Labrenzia sp. PHM005: one gene and its partner. The main gene of each other region encodes a partner of the protein of the gene in region 2 in a complex. Links are inferred from orthologs where the notes say so. Each region holds a gene or a part of one and is shown on either strand. Other genes may lie near its edges.

Region 1 (3,054 bases), 1.9 Mb from region 2 along the record:
TCGAAGCGATTTTCAGCCGGGTTGGCGGGATACCACACCTGTCGCGATCCTCATAAATGACTATCAGGCAATCGCCGTCCCTGCAGATAGTCCATACCAGAACATCTACGCCCTCTTTGCCGCAATCAAATCCTCTCCAGCAAGAGTGCCAATCGCCGGAGGGTCGGAGTACTTTTCACTGGATCACATCACTCTTGGTCTGATTGCACAAGCGGCAGAAATTCCACTCAATAAGATCAGGTATTCCCCTGCCGATGGCGGAGAACAAGCACTCAACCGCATGCTTCAAGGTCAAGTGAAAGCGGTCGTCAGCGGTGTCGGAGAACTCCTCCCGGCGGCGCAAGAAGGCAAGATTAGAATTCTCGGCGTAACCTCGGACGGGCAATTGCAAGGCGTTGCGGCCCCGGCCCTGAATAGTATTGGATTAAATGTTGTGTTTGCGAACTGGCGTGGCTTCTTTTCCGGGGCCAATGCCGAGAATAGCAAAGTAACCCATTATCGGACCATGCTCGCATCTTTGTCCGAGACCCGTGTTTGGGAAAACACGCGACGCGTGCATAAGTGGGAGCCAATGTTTCTTGCCGGAGAACAGATGACGGACTTTCTTCTGGCACAGGAAACAATGCTTCGTGACATTCTTCAGGCCCTAGAAACTGGCGAAGTAAAATCTGAGCCTTCCCAGCTGCAGGTTTCGTCAAATCGAAGCAATAGCACTTCCATCCGCTGATGCAGCTGGGGGTGCTGATCTGATTTTCTTGGCCCGTTCGGCAAGTTCACCTTCTTCACGGGCGCATTCCTCGCGCCGCCGAGCAAGATCTTGCGTCAGGGCCTGGATCCGGTCCCAAGACGTCTCATCCAAGTGTTCATCCGCACTGGCCAGCTCTGATTGCAATTCCTCTTCCAAGGCATTGAGTTCCAACACATCCAGGAAATGAAGGAAGGCCGCCTCGACAAAATCCTCGGGCGGGTTCGCCTTGAGCAGCGGAAAGCGATGGTTGAGCGCAGAAAACTCTGCCTGTTTTTGCTCCTGCAAGCCAATCGTTTCCAGCACCATCTCATGCATGATGTCCTTGAGCGGGTCATCGAAGGAGGAAATCAGGCCGGCAACCGGCGCTGTTTCAAGATCATCAATAATCCGGCACAGCGCATCCCGAACTCCGATGTGCAATTCATTGACAAAGGGCAAGCCCGAGACCCGCTCGAAATTCCGATCCAGAAGATATGGATAGCGCATGCAAAGGCCTAGAACGAGCCGCTCAGTGCCAAAGTCATCGCTGACTGCCACTCGCTCGCGCGCAAGCCCAATGACACCACCGCCAGCAGCCTCGGCACCAGGCTTGCGACCACCTTTACGGTCTTGGCGCGACAATTCGAAAAACAAGTTCGACAGTTTGAACTTCAGGTCCAGCTGATAGCGCCGCTTTACCCGCTCGTCTCGGATGGTGCCGATTAAATCGTCGAAGCGTTTTTCCAGGGCCGCCTTGCGCTCCGGCGTATCCAGCCGGGCAACAGAAATCTCCCGGTCCCAGACCACATCAAACAAGGACTTCGCCCGAGCGGTTTCCTCCTGAAAACCAGAAACACCACGCTGCTTGATGAGATCATCCGGATCCATGCCATCCGGCAGAAAGCTAAATTGGAACGAATAACCGCTTTTGAGCACCGGAAAAATGCGATCAATAGCCCGGTGAGCTGCAGATACACCCGCGGCATCACCGTCGAAACAGATCACCGGTTCAGGAGCAAACCGCCACAGCCGCAGGATCTGGTCTTCGGTAAACGCCGTTCCGAGCGAGGCCACCACATGGCGGATCCCAGCCTGGTAGAGTGCAATCGCATCCATATATCCCTCAACCACCACAGCCTGGTTCAACTTGAAGGCAGGTTCGCGGGCCCGGTGGGCGTTGAACAGCATCGTGCCTTTGTGGAAGAGCGGTGTTTCCGGCGAGTTGAGGTATTTCGGTTGACCATCAGGCAGCATCGTCCGGCCACCAAAGGCAACCACCCGGCCGCGGTCATCCTGGATCGGGATCATCAAACGGCCACGGAACCGGTCATAAGGCGGACGACCGTCCTCCGGTTTGATCAAGAGGCCAGCCTCTATCATCGCCGTTTCGGGAATTCCCTGGCCTTTGAGATGGGATTTCAGCGCATCGCGGCTGTTTGGTGCCAAGCCAAACCGGAATTCGCGCAAAGTCTCCTGAGTGAGCCCGCGTTTTTGGACATAAGCGCGGGCCGCATCACCACGCGGGCTTTTGAATTGTGTTTCGAAAAACTGCGCTGCCATCTCGCATATATCGGCAAGCCCTGCCCGCTTTTGTTCCCGCCGCGCGGCCTGCGGATCCGGAGCAGGTAAGGCAACACCAGCCTGTTCAGCCAGCCGTTCCACGGCTTCGGGAAAGCTCAAACCTTCGGTTTCGGTTAGAAACCTGAAATGATCGCCCGAGGCACCGCAGCCAAAACATTTGTAGCGGTTGCGCCGGTCGTCGACGTGGAAACTCGGGCTCTTTTCCTGGTGAAACGGGCAGCAAGCCCAATAGTCCCCTTTTCCCGGCTGGGTCTTGCGCCGATCCCAGGTAACCCTGCGCGCTACAATTTCGGATAGCGGCAGTCGGGCCCGGATTTCATCAAGTAGGCGCGGCTCAAATCGCATGAAAGTTTATAAATCCGTATCGGCAGAACTAGGAGTGCTCGCACCTTGGCAGCACGCAAGACGGATCAAAATAGGACGTATTTCGATCCTGCACCAGAAGATTGATATCTGATGGGCGCATCTGGGGATGAGATGTGGTCAACCAGGACAGAACAGTCCGGCGGCAGCGATTTATGCTGCCAGCACAAGTTCAGTTACTGGCCTCATCTCCGGGCTCGCCGCCAGTGTTTTCGTTGCCTGCATTGCGCAACATATCCTTCATGACGCAGGACGCCTGAACAAAGTCCATCTTCCCTGGATAACGGGATTTCAATTCACTCATACAGCGGCCAATGTCGCGAAGCCCATGAGCATCAATTTCCTTGACCGTGGACTCGCAGGCCGAGCGAACTTCGGCTTCG
Region 2 (3,122 bases):
CCTGGAGCGTTTCGAAAACGAACGTGCCCAGCTGGAAGCCCGGAACCTTGAGCGCAAGTCCGAAGCTGAAGCTGTTGCCGGCAAAATGGACGGCGAAGCACTGGTCATGATCCGCTCTGCTGGTGAAACCGGTCAGCTCTACGGTTCAGTGTCCACCCGCGACATTGCTGAAGGCCTGACAGCAGCTGGCTTCTCCGTCACCCGTGGACAGGTTGAACTGCGCAGCCCGATCAAAACCATAGGCCTGCATTCAGTTCTCGTGCAGCTGCACCCGGAAGTCGAAGTTGGCATCTCTGTCAACGTCGCACGTTCTGAAGACGAAGCAGCCCGCCAGGCAGCTGGTGAAGATCTGACCGCACCGGAACAGGACGTCTTCGAATTTGAAGAAGACGACGAAGAAGAAGGTGAAGGCGAAGAAGCAGAAGCAACCGAAGAAGCGGTTGCCGAAGACGAAGCCTAATCGGCTCTGTACGCTTCAAAAAAACACAATCTGAAAACGGCGTCCTTCAGGGCGCCGTTTTTGTTTGCCGGCTCGTATTTTTTATCAATCCTGCAAAGCAAGCTTCAACTGCAAGGTTCACATCCCACCACAAGGCATTGATAGCATTTACACTTTGTTAACTTTTTGCACCATTTCCCAAAAAATATGTTTATTATCAATAACTAACCAGCAAGCCGTTGAGTCTTCTATGACCTTCAGAGTCAAGCAGGTTTTGAATTTTTCCCCGCTGACCTGTGGACGCCAGTGGGAATCGTGGCTCACCGTTTTTGCTGCTTGAGCCCCTCCGGATCTGCCGCTATTTCCAGTACACCAAGTTGATCGGGGGCGGGTAATGAAGGGCACACTACAGAAGGTCGAGACAGAAGAAGACGTCCAGCGTCTGGCACCGCATAATGCGGAGGCCGAACGTCAATTGCTGGGTGCGATTCTGGTCAACAACGAGACCTTCTACCGCGTCTCGGACTTTCTCGAGCCGCACCATTTTTTCGTGCCCCCTCATCAGGACATCTATGAAAAGATCAGCCATTTGATCCGGGCCGGCAAAACCGCCTCTCCGATCACGCTGAAAACCTTTTATCCAGCCGATGCCAAGATCGCCGACCTTTCGGCGACCCAGTTCCTGCTGCGTCTTGCCGGTGATGCCGCCTCCGTCATCAATGCCGAAGACTACGGCCGCTCGATCTATGACCTCGCCATCCGCCGGAACCTCATCCGTATCGGCGAAGACATGGTCAACATTGCCTTTGATGCGCCGATTGATGTACCGCCGGAGCAGCAGATCGACGACGCCGAACGGCGCCTGTTTGAACTGGCCGAGACCGGCCGTAGCGAAGGCGGATTTGTTTCCTTTGGCGATGCACTGACAGAAACCATCGAGATGGCCCACGCCGCCTGGAATCGTGAAGGTGCTCTCTCCGGTATTTCAACCGGCTTGCGCGAGTTGGACCGGCTCATGGGCGGTCTGCAGCATTCGGATTTGATCGTTCTGGCCGGACGCCCGGCGATGGGTAAAACATCGCTCGCCACCAACATCGCCTATAACATCGCGCAGAGTTTTCAGGCGGAAGAGCAGCCGGACGGCTCTATGAAGACCGTCAACGGCGGTGTGGTCGGTTTCTTCTCTCTCGAAATGTCGGCCGAGCAGCTCGCTACCCGTATCATTTCCGAGCAAGCGGAAATCTCATCGTCGAAAATCCGCCGTGGCGACATTTCCGAAGCAGAGTTTGAAAAGCTCGCAGCTTGCGCTCAATCCATGCAAGTGGTGCCGCTGCATGTTGACCAAACAGGTGGAATTTCCATCGCGTCGCTAGTGGCCAAAGCGCGCCGCCTTAAACGCCAGCGCGGCCTTGATCTTCTGGTGGTGGACTATATCCAGCTGCTCTCCGGTTCCGCCAAGAACCAAGGCAACCGGGTTCAGGAAATCACCGAAATCACCACTGGCTTGAAGGCGCTTGCAAAGGAACTTCATGTTCCGATCATCGCGCTCTCCCAGCTTTCCCGCCAGGTGGAATCGCGCGATGACAAACGGCCAATGATGTCGGACTTGCGTGAATCGGGTTCCATCGAGCAGGACGCCGACGTTATCATGTTTGTGTTCCGTGAAGAGTATTACCTCTCCAAGACCGAGCCGGACGAAGGCTCACCGGAGTATGAGATCTGGCGCGACAACATGGAGCGCCTCAAAGGCAAGGCGGAAGTCATTGTCGCCAAGCAGCGTCACGGTCCGACCGGCACCGCGAACCTGCACTTTGAAGGTCAATACACCCGTTTCTCCGATCTGGCGGAAGAAGATCACATGCCGGAACGCTACGAGTAATCGCAACCGCCTTCGCCTTGTCGCTGCATTATTCGGCTCTACCAATCAGTCCGCGGCCTTGATCAACCTTTGTTTTCCAAGGCCTGCCATTGCGCGCGCGTGATCCGGAACCCTGGAACATCATTGCAATAGGCCCGGCGCATGCCTTCCGGGCGCAATCCGCATTTTTGCAGAACCTTTTGGGAAACAAGATTGTCAGAGTGTGTCACGGCGGCGATCTCGCCCAAACTTGTTTCTTCAAAACCGAATTTCAGCAGCCGGCGGCAGGCCTCTGTGGCGATCCCACGCCCCCAGGCTGAACGCAACAGAGTATATCCAACCTCGACTTCAGCGCTCGGATAGGCATCAGTGGCAACTTGCGAAGGATCGGCCTCGTAAGCCTCTAGGGGAAGCGGCAACAAAATCGCAGTCCCGAGTTTTTCAGCGCTGCGACGGTCTTCAATACACCAGACACCGATCCGACCGCCTGCGCCCCTTCGAACCGACGTTTCAAGCCTCTCGGAGACAGCTTCTTCCGGAACAGGCCCACCAATATACTGCATGACTTCCGGATCGGTCTGCAGTGCCGCTATCAAGCCATGATCCTCTAAAGAAAGTGGCCGCAGCCTCAACCGCTCCGTCTCCAGAACCAAACGAGATTCGCTTAACGGAAAGGCTGATGAAGCGCACATGGCTCACGGTTCTTTCAACAAAGGAAAGGTTTGTAATTATTTGAAATTCTATAGGTGCCTAGCTAGGGCCGCTACAACACTTATACGATAAAGAGCTCCCTATTGCCCGTCAAACATTCACTTCACGGCAAAC

What was found. The genes of interacting proteins can lie anywhere in the genome.
Region 1: the proteins of FJ695_RS20510 (region 2) and dnaG are in contact, whole or in part, in a crystal structure (PDB 2R6A), measured with the Geobacillus stearothermophilus proteins. The link is inferred for Labrenzia sp. PHM005 from one-to-one orthologs. Residues at the interface, in WP_033016901.1 of Geobacillus stearothermophilus: Ser13, Glu15, Ala16, Gln18, Glu91, Leu92, Asp94, Ala95, Val96, Pro97, Thr98, Ala99, Ala100, Asn101, Tyr104, Tyr105, Ile108; in WP_049624496.1 of Geobacillus stearothermophilus: Lys456, Leu457, Leu458, Pro459, Ala460, Asn463, Ala464, Leu467, Leu535, Leu536, Ile537, Ala538, Gln544, Glu545, Asp548, Tyr549, His552.

Annotation. Positions count from the first base shown.
Region 1 is NZ_CP041191.1:2,682,599-2,685,652, reverse strand. Bases 175-3,054 are described here. They hold dnaG (DNA primase), read right to left. Parts: upstream 2,654-3,054; coding sequence 695-2,653; downstream 175-694. Other genes in these bases: FJ695_RS12075 (GatB/YqeY domain-containing protein), read right to left, coding at 2,844-3,054; FJ695_RS12085 (tripartite tricarboxylate transporter substrate binding protein), read left to right, coding at 175-727. Also shown: more of FJ695_RS12085, read left to right, coding at 1-174. UniProt on the Escherichia coli protein: RNA polymerase that catalyzes the synthesis of short RNA molecules used as primers for DNA polymerase during DNA replication.
Region 2 is NZ_CP041191.1:4,539,475-4,542,596, forward strand. What follows is about bases 128-3,075. They hold FJ695_RS20510 (replicative DNA helicase), read left to right. Parts: upstream 128-833; coding sequence 834-2,318; downstream 2,319-3,075. Other genes in these bases: rplI (50S ribosomal protein L9), read left to right, coding at 128-460; FJ695_RS20515 (GNAT family N-acetyltransferase), read right to left, coding at 2,381-2,989. In the rest of the region: more of rplI, read left to right, coding at 1-127. UniProt on the Escherichia coli protein: The main replicative DNA helicase, it participates in initiation and elongation during chromosome replication. Travels ahead of the DNA replisome, separating dsDNA into templates for DNA synthesis.